DNA from 2 places in the Pseudoalteromonas sp. 5Ae-yellow genome. Region 2 is predicted to be linked to the other one. Evidence: riboswitches for the same ligand, from Rfam matches in the RefSeq annotation. Region 2 holds a riboswitch; the other holds the start of a gene.

Region 1 (7,531 bases), on a different contig from region 2:
CACTACAGGTTATTAACTACTCTAGGCATTATGCCTCAGAGCCTATACGATAGGGTAGAGCTATATATCTACCTTGAAAATATTCACACTTATTTTCAATAAGGATATCATAGGTTTCATTATCTTCAATTAGGCATGTAATAAACTTTATACCTAAGCCGTGCGAGAGCGTAATCAATGTTCTTAGGAAGTATTGATTTTCTTCACATTTAAGGTTGCTAATAAAGCTTCCGTCTAACTTAACGTAATCAATATTTAAACCTTGCAGATATTTTATAGAAGTTAAATTTATAGCAAAGTGCTCGATACAAACCCTGAAACCAAGTTTTTTTAGCGCAGCTATTACTTGAGCTGCTTTTTGCTGACTATCAATTATTACAGTTTCTTTTATTTCGAAAATAAGTTTTAAGGATTTTTCTTTAGCTATTTTACTTATAGATTCAAGCCAAAATATAAACTCATTGCTGTAAAGAGACTGCTTGGCTAAGTTAATTGCAATTGGTTTATCGTAGCGAGTTAAATCTTGTGCTAGTAACCCTGTTATTATTGCTTTATCTAGCTCAACAGTTAGCTCAAGCCGCTCTGCCATAGTGAACAACTGATTGTTATTAAGGGGCTTATTATTGTATAAAACATTAGAAAATAATTCATAGTATTCAACTTCCTTTAAATTATTTTTTATTGGTTGAGCGCTAAAATTAATTTCTTTATTTTCAATTGCATGGTTGATAACACTGCGCCATTGAGTAAAAGATATTGCAGATAGGTTTGAGTTAGAAATTATATCGACTTCATGAGGTGATGTGTCTAGTTGCGACAGTAAATCACTTAAAGTACATGTTTTATGGTAATCAATAGCTGAAACTCGAGCATAAGGAGAGTCTAATTCTGTGACCTTCTTTTGAGAAAAGTCGCGGCTCAAGTGTTCTAGCATTTCTTGCCTATACTCTATGCTAACACTCAGCATTAAGATAAACGTGCCTCCAGATATTCTAAATATTTCACTTTCTTGAGAAAAGTTAAAATTCTTTTGAATAATATTTTTAACTTCAAATACGTAGTTGTCTCCAGCAGCAAATCCAAAATTTTTATTAATAGATATTAAAGAATCAAGGGAGATAAGTATTAGGCATGAAACATCATCTTTATTCATGCCTGTTTGAGTTGCACTAAATTGATTCTCAAATGCTCGTCGATTACCTAACTGAGTAAGTTCGTCTTGGAAAACCTTTTTAGACAAACTTTCACTATGCTCTGATAAAGACTGGAAAGTCGAGTTTAAGTTTCTTACCATATTGTTCATTGCTTTGGTAACCGTTCTCAACTCTATTGAAAAGGGGACATCATTATTAATAATAAATTTTTTATATGTTACCGATTGAGCTTGTTTCTCAAGTTTTTTTAGAGGCCTAAATATAGCACTAAGTATAAAGTAACCTAGTATTAGGCTAATAATCAAAAGAGCTAAAGAGGTAATACAGGTGTCTATCGCATGCTTCCACAACTTTTCATAGGAAAGGCCTGGGTGGCTCTCGACTATTAAAGTACCGGCTATATTCCATCCATTATTAACTTCACTTGACTCAGGTACTCTTGGAAGTTCAAACATAGATGTAAACCAAGGCGGAATATCTTGTGATGTTAGTGGATTAACCCTTTCAATTAAAGTATTACCTTTTTTATCAACAAATCTGATACTGTGATAGTAGCCAGAGTCAAAAATAGCGGAGATCATGGTCTCTGCTATAACCAAATTTTCTTCATCAGTATAAGGAGAAATAGATAAACCTAAATTAATAGCTGCGTCATTAGCATGTACGCTCATTTGCTCTGTAAAGTAGGTTTTAGTTGTATTAATATCAATAATTAAACGTGCAAAAAAAGAAATTGAAACAAGTAAAAAGATCAAACCATATATTTGCGTCCTGAGACTCATACCAATATTAACTTTATTCTTCAATTTTAATTTCTCCATTGCTAACATTTATATCCACCTCTATACGCTCAATCATATCCTGCCAAGATTTTAAGCCATGCTGCTTACGAACTTTTTTTCCTATACCTCTAGCCTTAGAAAGCCAGAGGCCATGACCATTAAAGCTGTATATCGGTTTTAGGTCTGGACGTTTTGTCGCGGGTAAAATCTTATGTTCATAGTTATCAAGTATAAGTGGAGGTGAATCATTATTTTCTAAATAAATTAATACCATATGGGGTACGTCAACAGTTAGCTGACGTACATACATTAACCTAAGCTTATCTTCAGGAAAGCCCAAGGCAAGAAGGGAAAAATATTTAGCAATAGCATAATCCTCGCAATCGCCACCTCCACGGCCTATAGTTTCAATGGGGGACGCCCAATAATCTTTTTTGTTCCAAAAATCGATATCCTCATAATATTTAATCTCTTCGTTAAAAAACATATTTACAGTATTTAATTGTGACCATTCGCTAGCAGATTGACTATTTTCTAATAGCTTTAACCAACTGCCATAACGATTGACACCATTTTTATTGTATTTATTTTCAATTAACTGTAATAATTTTTTATTATTAAGTTTATCCTCTATTTTTTGAGAAAAAACAAATAAGGAAAAAACACATATACAGATAAATATTATTGTTTTTTTCAAATGCTTTTATTACCTAAAAATCTTTAAAATTCAATTTTTTGCCTATCTTTTTTTACTACTAAGTAGACCTAAACATATTATAACAATAAAAGTCATTGCATTAGCTGTTGCCTGCAGTGGGAAATCTACAATAATATGGAGAATCATAAATGTAATCGCAGTAGCCACTCCAAAACTGACTCCTTGGTATAAAGGTGATGTTTGTTGAGTCATATTCTTAAAGCAAATGTATAAAATATAAAGTAATGAAAAAAAGCTTAAAAAGCAGCTTAAAACACCAAACTCAATTGCAAATTGCACATACTCGTTATGCGCATGATCGTAAAAGCCGGAGTAAGGTATTGATTGTTTGGTAGGAAACAGTCCGTAATAAGAGCCTCCTCCAGATCCAGATAAGTAGTATTGCTTAACTAATGGAATTGAATCTTGGATAACTTCATCTCTTGTTTCTTCAATAAAGCTAGTTTCAGCTAATCTTTCTTGTAATTTATCGGCACCAAAAAGACTACCCACAATAATAGTATCAAGTACAAAAAAACTAATAATAAGATATTTTAAAGACCATGGCTTTGATTTATAAAATTTAAGAGCAAATAAGCTTACTGAGGCGAGAGATACTAAAAATGCAATATTCCCCATTCTTGAGCGAGTTAGAAGTAATGCGACAACAATAATTATAAGACACAACCGTATAACTAATTTCTTGGATAAAAGCGCTTTTATAAAACCTCTGAAATAATGAGTTAACTTACTATTAGAATTTCTTTTAATATCTAGCTCACTAATTATAAAACCAATCCCAATTGACAAAATAATAGCAAGGTAATTAGCTAAATGGTTATGGTATACAAAAGAGCCACTAGCTCTTTGTGAGTACTGGAAACCAAAAATAGGAGTGTAGGAGGGAGGTGATAAATTTAAAAATGTAGCATAAATTGCTTGAAATAACCCTGCAATAATTAAGGCATAGATAATGGTCGTTATTCTTTTTTTATCTATGGTGTATACACAAATTAGCCAAGCAAACATAAAAAAACTAGCTGTTTTTAATAGCACTATTTTTGTTTGTATAGGATCTGTTGAATAAGAAAAAATAATCTGGATTAGTAAAGTAAGTAATAAGGTACCAATTAAAGTAAAAATTGGCCAAGTACGTAGAGGAGGGAAAAAGCCATTGTTTTTATATATATTGAATATACAATGTAAAAAAAATAATGCAAAAACAATAAGTTCCGAAATTGCCCAAGCCCACGGTCTATTACTACCTAAAGGAATAGGAAGCCATATAATTAAACTACAAAGGCTATAAAAAATAAATTTATTAAGCATAAAAAGAAAACCCATAAAATGGGTTCCTTATAGAAGACTAAAATTAGTTACTTGAAGCTGTTGTTCCGCCGCCACCGCCGCCAGAACCAGTAGATCCTGTTAAAGGAGTACCTACTCCAGAGATTAAACCTGTACCACCTGCAGCAGTACCAGAGCTAATAAGTTCTAAATTTAAATTAGGGTTAGAACTTGCTAAAACAATTAAATCATCTTCTGACATGCCATTAGCTTTAGCAAAAGCAAAAAATGACTCTTGTTGACTTTCAGTAAGGGATAGATTGGCAAATAATGTACTCAAACAATCTTTTTTTACAGTATCGGCTAGGGCTAAACACTCTGAAAGTTGTTCTGAAGCAATATTAGCTTTCTCATCTGAGTCTTGTTGCGCTGATACCATTAGAGGAAAAGCGAGAATTATGATTAAAAAACTTACCTTTTTCATTTATTTACATCCTTATGTTAATTCAAACTTATTATAAACAAGCTAGTATCAATTTATTCATTAATCAAAGTATATATTTAATAAAATAATTTGCATCTTTTTTATTTTTAACCGCTCAAGGAAGATTGGCATGATTTAATGCTTATGTCTAAGGCATTAATCATTAGCCTTATTTAACAGGGTGTTAAAGTTTATGTGGATTTTAACTTGTTTTGTTTATTTCTAAGCGTTAATATTTCACAAAATATACGCCGTGCTCTTCAATGTGTAGTCTTCATTCACATAAAAGATTTGTATATTTTCAATCTTTAGTTTAAGAAAGCCAAACTTGATGCGAATCAAGGACGGAAAGCCACGGGTCTCCTCAAGGAATTAGTATCAGGATGATAGCCGGGTTGCTGAACATTATTATTTATAATTATAAATGTGAGGCACAAAATGAACACTTCAAATTTAGAAATAATCCAAACAGGTCTTCTCGGCCAATTTAACTTAGATCTTTCAACTTACAACACTTACGATTTTATCGGTGAGAATGCTGGTATGTCTGGTGCTTACGTAAGACTCGACCAAGGTTGGGCAGTGAGTTCTGCTGATCAACAATTACATTCGTGGTCTTCACTATTAGATGGCGTAGCTGATGAGTCAATTCAAAGCTATTCAATGGTGGGTATTACAGCAGTAATAGGCACTGGGGGAAATGATGTAATCGTTGGCTCCACAGCAGATAATTACTTAGATGGTGGTGCTGGCGCGGATTATATCCATGGCTTAGCAGGTAATGATGTGCTGATTGGTGGCTTAGGCGTTGATAAGTTGAGAGGTGATAAAGGCGATGACATTCTGATCGGTGGTTTTGAATGGAATGAACGTATTGATGGTGGTGAAGGTAATGATACCGCTAGTTTTGATGGTGAGACTTTAGATGGGGCAGGGGTTTACATTCGGTTGGACCAAAGCTTTGCTACTACCACTGCGATAAAAGACTCTATGAGTTGGAGCGATATGTTAGATGGTATTAATAACAATACACTAGCACATGACGATTTAATTTCTATAGAGAATGCAATTGGTTCTAAATATGATGATTCTATTAATGGTGATAACCAAGATAATATTTTACATGGTGGCGCTGGCGGGAATGATTGGTTAGGTGGTGGTCTTGGTTACGATACAGCAAGTTACGAAGGTGAAACAGAAGATGGTTTTGGTGTAAATGTAAATCTTGTTGCGGGTGGTAATGTTGGATGGGTATGGAGTACTAAACTAAATTCTGAATATAATTGGAGTGAAATAAGAGACGGTATTAATACTAATACTCTAGATCACGATAAATTAGGGAGTATTGAAAACGTCATAGGTAGTATCCACAACGATTCTATTACGGGTTCTAGAGGTGATAACATACTAAATGGTATGGAAAGTAACGACTTTCTTAATGGCCTTGATGGTGACGATATTTTGATTGGCGGAGCAGGTAACGACAAGCTTTATGGTGGGTTAGGTAATGACCATATATTTGCCGATGAAACAGACTCTCTTGTAAATGGAGGCAGTGGTTTTGATATTGTTTCGTTTGAGGATGTTAATGGCGATAATGAAGTAAATATTAACCTTGCGAGCCTAAATTACTCAGGCCTCGAAGCTATTGTTATAGGTAGCGACTTACAACAGCAAGTACACAATATTAATGTATCGCTTGACCAAATCGCGGCTGATACTGAAGGTACTTACGATGATATGTTTTTTGCTATTGGTATTGATACTCTTACGTTTAGTGACAGCGTTGGAATTGCTTCATTGACTCAAGAATTAGATGGCAATTATGAGGCAGAGTTAATAGCACTTCTTGGCTTAGACGAATCGACTCAATTACAGTCAACAACCTATGAAACTGAGGGCGGAAATTTCGTTACAGTTATCCAAGATGTAATAATTGATTCAGATATGGATATTGGTGGCATAGGCTCGCAAGATTTTATGGGCCAAGAGAGCATGTATATAGCTTAATTGTTACTGATTTAGAACAGCAGCTATAAGTTGCTGTTCTATACTTTAAAAGGAATTAGTGTGAAATCACTAAAGAAGCATATACGCAATCGTGCCCGGTGGACATTTTTTTTTAGTTTTGTAACTAGTGTATTAATGCTAGTTGTACCGATTTACTCCTTACAAGTATTTGACCGTGTATTAAGCTCCTTTAGTTTAGACACTCTATATTTACTAACTATTATCGCTGGATGGCTTGTACTAGTTTACGGCTGCTTAGAATGGGCAAAACAGAGGCTATTACATGCAACAGCAAATGAATGGCGTGAGCAAGCAATTAATTTATATGCAGAAACTGGCTTCACAAAAAGTGAAAATGGTAAGTTAATTAATGATATAAAACTAGCAGAAACTGGTTTACAAAACCATTTAGCAACAGTTGCCGACATTCCTTGGACAAGTATTTTCTTATTCGTTTTATTAATCATTCACCCAACATTTTTCTATATTGCTATATCGAGTATTTTTATACTCATGATTTTTGCCTGGATAAATTATTTATATAGCCAAAGAGTAAGTAGTCAAGTGTTAGCAAGTGATATGCAAACAAGTATTTTAGTAAATAAAAATTATTTAGTTGCCTCTGGCTTTATTTCTTCAATGGTTTCTATTTGGAAAAAATACACTCAACAATCTTCAAGCACGCAAATAAACTATAAAATAAAAACCTTAAATATTAGTAGTCTATCAAAAACATGCAGGCTGCTTGTGCAAATAGCGGTTACATGTGTAGGTGTTTCTTATGTTTTGAACCAAGCGTTATCAGTTGGCGGCATGATTGCTGCCAGCTTAATTATTGGCCGTGCACTAGCTCCGTTTGAGCAATCTGTTTTGCAATTACAGCACTGGGTTACGTGTTACAAAGCATGGAAAAGAGTCACTTCATATAATATAGATAACGAAATTAAAACCGAACCTGCAATCCCTAATGGTTCACTCATTGCAAATAAAGTTATTCATAAATATAGCAATTTAAATAAAGTATTTATAAAAGCTTTCAGTGCAAACTTTACTTCTTCCCACGTTATTTTGGGTGCTAATGGTTCAGGAAAAACGACTCTTTTAAAAATATTAGCGG
Region 2 (7,531 bases):
ACGATTTTGTTGAAGACGAGTACGAAATGCTCGGCCGTAATCAACACGATAAGAACAAGCAAAAGGTTAAAAAGAAGTTGGAAGACTACCTTGAGCAAAAACGCTTGCGTAAAAATCTAGGCGAAGATGATTTAAGCGATTACACCGATTAAATTTCACTAGTATAAATAAAATACCAATTAATATTGAGAGTTTAAATGTGCAGTTATGCGTATGTTTAAGTTTCAGTAGTATTGGCAATAAAGAGGCCTTGCGCCTCTTTATTACTTTTTAAAGCGCATTTTTAGTTTGTGCCAAAGCTTTTTGAATTGTAAGTTCTAGCTTTTCTGGTTTAGTAAAAGGTGCATAACGTTTAATTGGCGTGCCATCTGTAGCAATTAAAAATTTAGTAAAATTCCACTTTATTTTACGTGTTAAAAAACCAGGTAAAGCCGATTTTAAAAAACGAAAGACTGGGTGAGCATGCTTACCGTTTACATCTACTTTGGCCGCCATTAAAAAACTCACACCAAAATTAATTAAACACCCTTGCTCTATTTGTGTAGCGTCGCCGGGTTCTTGCTGACCAAATTGATTACACGGAAACCCTAAAATAACTAAACCTTGGCTAGCATATTTATTATGCAAAGCTTGAAGCGACTCGTATTGGTAGGTAAATCCACATTTACTTGCGGTATTAACAATAAGCACAACCCTACCTTCAAAATCACTAAAGTTAATAGGTTGACCCTGCAAGCTTGTTGCGCTTAATTGATGGAATTTGTGCATATTGGCGTCTTTTTTATTATTGTTATCGGTATTTTAACCTGAGTACAGTATTTCATAAAGTACAAAGAGTGCTCTAATTTAATATTAAAAATAGCCCCATACCGGCAAGTGTTGTGTAATAAATATTATGTGTTTTATAGGCAACAATGATGGCGACTATTGCTGCGCTTAAATAAGGGTTTTGCCAGTTTAAGTTAATGCCATCTTCATTCAAAAACACGATAGGCACCCAAATTGCTGTAAGCACCGCAGGTGCGCTAAAGCTTAAAAATTGCTGCATTTTAGGACCTACTTTAAACGGTAAAGCGCGGTGTAAAAATAAATAACGCGTAAAAAATGTAATGCACGCCATGAGTAAAATAGTTGTCATCATAGCGTTGCTTCCTTTTTAGCGGTTAGCCTTGCTGTGCTGTAACCTGCGGCCATTGCCAGCAGCGCTGAGCAAACAAGCCACAACTCAAATCCTGTACTTTTTAAAAGCGTTGCGCTAACACCAGCTACAATTACCGTAACGAGTGAGGCCAAATTTTTGATTCCCGGAATAACCAACGCGATAAACGTCGCGGCAATTGCAAAGTCGAGCCCTAAATTAGTTAGGTCGGGCAGCATTGTGCCCGCTACAATGCCAATTAACGTCCAAATATTCCATGCAATATAAAAGCTAAAACCAGCGCTTAATGCGTATATTAAGCGTGTTTTTGTTCTATATGCTCTTCGATGATGAGAAAACGCAAACAGCTCGTCGGTTAAAACAAAACTTACTGGTAAGCGCCAACGCATAGGTTGATCAATCACCTTATGACGCACGGCTAACCCGTATAAAAAATGCCGAGAGCTAATAATAAATGTTGTGAATAAAATTGTGAGCAATGGTGTGTTGCCCGCCATAAGTTCAATCGCAACAAGCTGTGCAGAGCCTGCAAATACTAATAACGACATTGCTTGGGTTTCAAAGGCGCTAAAACCATTTTGAATCGCTAAAGAGCCGCATAAAATACCCCAAGGAACAACGGCTAAACACAGTGGTAGCATATCTAAAAAGCCTTTTAAAATAGCTTTTTTAACTGGTTGCATGATATTTACTCTCACGGCTTGTAGAATGGCTCATAAGGATACCTTAATATTATGATGTTAAAGTAGTTAACAAATTAAATAATACTGTTTTTTTAAGGATAGGCACAATGACGACGTTAAAAGTGTGGGATGGGTTTATTAGATGCTTTCATTGGTTTTTGGTTGTAAGTATTGCAGTGCTTTATTTTAGTATTGAAGAGGGCATGATTGAGCTTCACTTTGTCGCTGGTTTTTTTACTTTAGCACTTATAGTAACACGTTTAATATGGGGTGTTATTGGTAGTAAAACCGCGAGATTAAGTGGGTTACTGCACTCTCCTCGTGCTATCTTAAAGGCGCTAAAAACACCAAGCGAATCGCTAGGCCATTCAGCACCTGGCAGTTGTATGGTAATAGTATTTTTTATATTGATCATAACGCAACTTGTAAGTGGCTTAATGAGCAGTGATGGTATTTTAACTGACGGGCCGCTTGCTCAATATGTGTCTAGCGATACGATTGATTTTGCCAATTGGCTACATGAGCTGAATTTTGACATTTTACTTTATGCTATTGGCTTGCACGTATTGGCTATTATCATTTATAGAATAAAAGGCAAACCGCTAGTTAAGGCGATGATCACAGGCTCAAAAGAGTTAAAAGCGGATGACTCTGAGGCTAAAGTAACTAAAGCGTCTTGGCCTGCGTGGTTAATATTTATATCTTTATTGGTGTTGCTGGTATTTACGTGGGCGAAAGAGCCTTTAACTTATTTGTTTAGTTAAAAACACATTAAACCAACCTTAAAGGGTTGGTTTTTGTTTTTGGTTACATTCTTTTGTTTGATTGTTATGCGGGGTCGAATTATAATCGCCGCATTGCTGGCAAACTAGCCGAAAGGTTAGGACGCAAAGTTTCCGGTCTAAGGCTTTTTAAAAGCTATGGTAGCGGGACTACTGCATAACGTGTTGTTATGTATCACTTGCCCTCAGTGTATTTTTTGTGTATCCATAGTCTATGGATAAGATTTTGTAACTCTTAAGGTGTTGCCGTGTTTATGCATACGTCGTTGGCCTGTGGAAAGTGGTCAACAATAGGTTGCTTAAATCATCATACCCAATTATTTATTGGTGATGTGGTGAGTGTAACCTTTTACGACATGCAAGGAGAGCTGGTTAGTTTATCATTTGATTACAAGATCACCTCGCTTGAGCAAGGTGAGCCTCACGCATGGCCACGTTTAGTTGCCGAGCATATTAATGTGCATGTTCCTCTGGTTAGCGCAGGTAAAATGACCGAACAGGGTTTAATTGTAGCCTATAGAAATAATGAAATTTTTGCTTTGCAAAGCAGTGGTATATGTAAAGCACACGTCGACTTTCATTGTATTGCAAAATGCGATGAGCGTGTTGTTAAGAACCTTGATACTTATGATTACGTGTACCCTGAAAATTGTGAAAACTATAATGCGGGTACAAAGGTATTGCAGCCAAAAACTGGGCATGTATATCAATGCAGGCCTTGGCCATTTAATGAGTTTTGCCGCACGAATGACGATAATAAGTCTATGTTCGAACCCGGTGTAGGGCAAAGCTGGGCTATGGCTTGGCAGCAAATATAAAGCTTAAATTATCTTCCCAAAGGTATAGCGGTTTTAGTAATGAAGCGTTTACCGTTTTAGCCCATCCAACTATTGGATGGGCTTTTTTATTTTTATGATAAACTGCAAATCACATTATTTTTTTAATTGGTTTTATTGTGTCTCGTCCTGTCTACTCTTTAAGTTTATTACCTAATTTCCCGATTGCTAAACAGCAAGCCCATACATTAAGTACTCATAATAAGATACGTACCGATAATTACTATTGGATGCGTGATGACGATCGCCAGGATGAGCAAGTACTTGCGCATTTACATGCTGAAAATGCGTACTGCGATGAGCAGTTAGCTGCTATGAAGCCACTACAAAATACACTTTTTGAAGAGTTAAAAGCACGCATTGTAAAAGATGATAATTCGGTACCCGTTAAAGACGGGAAATACTGGTATCACTCAGAAGTTCGTGGTGATGATGAATACTCGCGTCACTATAGAAGTACGAGCATAAAGGCCGATAATAAAGAGCTTTTACTCGATGTTAATGTATTAGCTGAAGGATTTGAGTTTTTTGAGCTGGGCGAAGTCGCACTAAGTCCATGCGAGCAGCTTATGGCTTACTCTGAAGATACTGAAGGTCGTCGTATTTATAATGTTCGCTTTAAAAGCTTAGCGACCGGTGAAATGCTTCCTGATGTGCTTGAAAATACAGAAGGACAAGTTGTTTGGGCTAACGACAATAAAACTGTTTTTTATGTAAAAAAAGATTTAAAAACGCTATTAGGATACCAAGTATTTAGGCATGAGCTTGGCAGCGAGCAAAGCCAAGACGTAATGGTCTACGAAGAGCAAGACAGCAGCTTTTTTATGGGACTTGGTAAAAGCCGCGATGAAAGCTTAATTATTATTGATTTAGCATCGACAGAGACCAACGATACATGGGTGCTTGATGCTAATAAGCCCACTGGCGAATTTAAAGCATTAATGCCGCGTGAAGATGGCCACGAGTTTGACGTAGATAAGCTAGGTGACACATTTTATATTGTGACTAACTGGCAAGCTAAAAACTTTAGATTAATGACGGCAACAAACGAAACAATTGCTGATAAAACACAATGGGTTGAGCATACAGCTCACAGAGAGAATGTACTGCTTGAAGGTGTAGAGTTATTTAATGACTTTTTAGTATTGAGTGAACGCGAGCAAGGGCAAGCTCGATTTGTAGCTGTTAATAGGCAAGGGGATCGTATGGCACTTGAGTTTGCCGATCCTTGTTATTATGCTGCAATAGCAATGAACCCAGAGCCAGACACACGCACTACGCGTATTTATTACTCAAGTTTAACAACACCAGGTTCTTTATATGATGTTGATTTAGCAACTGGCGAAAAAACACTACTTAAACAGCAAAAAGTACTCGGTAGTTTTAATGCCGATGACTATCAGTCTGAGCGATTAATGGTAACTGCTCGGGACGGAGTGAAAGTACCCGTATCAGTTGTTTATCGAAAAGACAGCTTTAAAAAAGATGGCACAAATCCGTTATTTCAATACGGCTATGGTGCGTATGGCTATACGATTGATCCAAGTTTTTCAAGTTCATCGCTGAGCTTGCTCGATCGTGGTTTTGTTTATGTAATAGCACATGTTCGAGGCTCTGAAATGCTAGGTCGCGAGTGGTACGAACAAGGTAAAAAAGAGCATAAAAAAAATAGCTTTAGTGACTTTATTGATGTGACAAAAGCGCTTGTTGCACAAGGCTATTGTGATAGCAGCAAGGTGTTTGCCTCAGGCGGCAGTGCAGGTGGTTTATTAATGGGGGCGGTTGTAAACCAAGCACCAGAGTTATATTGCGGTGTTGGCTGTCATGTACCATTTTTAGACGTATTAACCACGATGCTTGATGAAAGTATTCCGCTCACAACAAATGAATATGATGAATGGGGTAATCCAAATGAGCCTCAGTTTTATGATGTAATTGAAGCTTACTCGCCGTATGACAATATTCGCGCCCAAAACTATCCGAACATACTCGTTACTACCGGTCTTCATGACTCACAAGTGCAGTATTGGGAGCCTATGAAGTGGGTTGCAAAAATGCGTGAACTTAAGACTGATAGTAATATTTTAGTATTTAAAACCGATATGGATGCAGGGCACGGCGGTGCATCAGGTCGCTTTAAAAGTTTAGAGGAAAAAGCACTCGAAATGGCCTTTTTTATTGCTTTATTAAATTAACTGCAAAATCGGAAAATTGTATTATCCTATATATAGAAGTTGATATATGTAAGGCGATATATGTTTGGTGCACATGGTGAATTTCAAATTTGTTCACAGCCCCCTCAGATGTATTTAGAATTGAAAGGGAGCTTTAATAATGAAGGCATTACGCTGTTAACTAATGGAGTTGTTCAGGAGTTGAGCACTCACCCTGAAAATACGATTAAGTTTGTGGTTGTTAATTTAAAAGAGTTTGAGCTGTTAACTTTGGATGGCCTCGATTCATTAGAGGCCTATTTTGCCGGTGTAAAAGAACGAGGCTATCAACGAGTTGATTATATAAACATTAATATCATAGCTAAAAATATGTTTGAAAAAGTATGGAAAAATAGCGATGTAGAAGTTAATTTTTATAAAGATACCGACAGCTATTTATTAGTGCACCCAAATGACAGTTATATAAAACAGAACTGGTAACTAACATGAGTATTATAAACCGCTATTGAAGAGGGCTTATAATACTCTCTAAATAACCTTTATAGCGCCGTGAAAGGTTTAAACACATATCGTTTTTCAGCCTTACTCTATAATCGCCACTGTCAGTAGGCATCAGTTCGCAAATAGCTTGTCTTCTTACCAGCGTTGAGCGATGAATGCGAACAAACCCTTCTGGTTCTAGTTGTTGTTCAATATTTTTCATGGTTTCGCGATGTAGTACCGGCGTATTACCTTGGGTAAAATGCAGCTCTACATAGTTGCCCGCGCCATTTATCCAAATAATATCATTGATATCAATTAGCCTTACCTTACCGACATCTTTAACCACAATGTGTGATGATGGCTTTTCAGCTTGTGTGCTTTGCTGGTATTTGCGTTCGGCCGCACTTGCAATCGGGCAAAGGTGAATCAGCTTATCAAAGCACTTATCAATACGTGATGCAGTTGAATCTAATATTAAAAAATCAACAGCGCCAACTTCAAAGGCAAAACTCGCAAAATGTCCCGATTGGGCAATAATGACTAACTTCAGCTTTTTAGCAAGCTCTGTTAAATGCACTATTTGCATAGGGTCAGCTAGGTTGGTTAGTTCGTAAAACAGTACATTGTATTGATCAGTGTCTATTTGATCTAATCTATTTGTTTGAAGAAAAGATTGAGATTCAAAGTGCCGGTGATCTTGCACGCGCTTTGTTAAAAATGTTGCAAACTTAGTGTTACTAACAAAAGTTAATGCATGAAAAGAAGCGATCATTATTTTATATCTCTTGCTGTATATAATAATAAAGACCGTGCTTAGCGGAAAAACTGTTATGAAAAGTACAATATATTTATAAAATAATTGTGACGTACTAATTCATCCCATAAAACCAGCTATTCGTACCAAAGACTACGCCTCATAAATAATGCCCGTAGAGTGTTTAAATAAATCCCCTTACTGTAATCCGCGAAGTAACCATTTAGTTACAAAAATAACAATTCAGGGGAATTATATGACATTAACTAACAAAGGTAGCGCGCGATTATTTAAAAAATCGTCGTTAACAGTTGCGCTAAGCAGCGCGATACTTGCAAGCTTTTCATTTCAAGGTGTTGCAGCAGAAGATGACGAAATAACTAAAATAGAACGCGTACAAGTTACAGGTTCTCGAATTCGTTCAGCTGAGGCAATGTCATCTGCTCCTATTCAAGTTGTAGATAGTGCTGCTATTGATGCATCAGGGTCGTTAAATATTCAAGACTTATTATTAGAGAACCCTGCATTTGGTACACCAGCTATTAGCCGAACTAACTCAAACTTTAATACCGCAAGTGCGGGTGTTGCTACTGTTGATTTACGTAATTTAGGCTCTAACCGCACATTGGTTTTAGTGAATGGTCGTCGTTATGTATCAGG

What was found. Region 2 has a riboswitch for cyclic di-GMP ahead of H4J63_RS10030 (hypothetical protein). Riboswitches for the same ligand answer to the same signal wherever they lie in the genome.
Region 1: another riboswitch for cyclic di-GMP. It lies ahead of H4J63_RS16370 (calcium-binding protein); the one in region 2 lies ahead of H4J63_RS10030 (hypothetical protein).

What each region holds. Positions count from the first base shown of each region.
Region 1 is NZ_JACGWD010000071.1:12,261-19,791, reverse strand. Features, by position in the region: gene H4J63_RS16390 (EAL domain-containing protein) at 29-1,984, opposite strand; gene H4J63_RS16385 (transglutaminase-like cysteine peptidase) at 1,950-2,633, opposite strand; gene H4J63_RS16380 (O-antigen ligase) at 2,676-3,977, opposite strand; gene H4J63_RS16375 (hypothetical protein) at 4,006-4,404, opposite strand; cyclic di-GMP riboswitch class I at 4,716-4,807, shown strand; gene H4J63_RS16370 (calcium-binding protein) at 4,843-6,414, shown strand; gene H4J63_RS20550 (ATP-binding cassette domain-containing protein) at 6,475-7,531, shown strand, end outside.
Region 2 is NZ_JACGWD010000031.1:12,626-20,156, reverse strand. Features, by position in the region: gene H4J63_RS10055 (PA3496 family putative envelope integrity protein) at 1-152, shown strand, start outside; gene H4J63_RS10050 (glutathione peroxidase) at 271-768, opposite strand; gene H4J63_RS10045 (AzlD domain-containing protein) at 842-1,141, opposite strand; gene H4J63_RS10040 (AzlC family ABC transporter permease) at 1,138-1,842, opposite strand; gene H4J63_RS10035 (cytochrome b/b6 domain-containing protein) at 1,950-2,606, shown strand; cyclic di-GMP riboswitch class I at 2,695-2,782, shown strand; gene H4J63_RS10030 (hypothetical protein) at 2,879-3,442, shown strand; gene H4J63_RS10025 (S9 family peptidase) at 3,580-5,655, shown strand; gene H4J63_RS10020 (hypothetical protein) at 5,716-6,114, shown strand; gene H4J63_RS10015 (LytTR family DNA-binding domain-containing protein) at 6,137-6,889, opposite strand; gene H4J63_RS10010 (TonB-dependent receptor domain-containing protein) at 7,128-7,531, shown strand, end outside.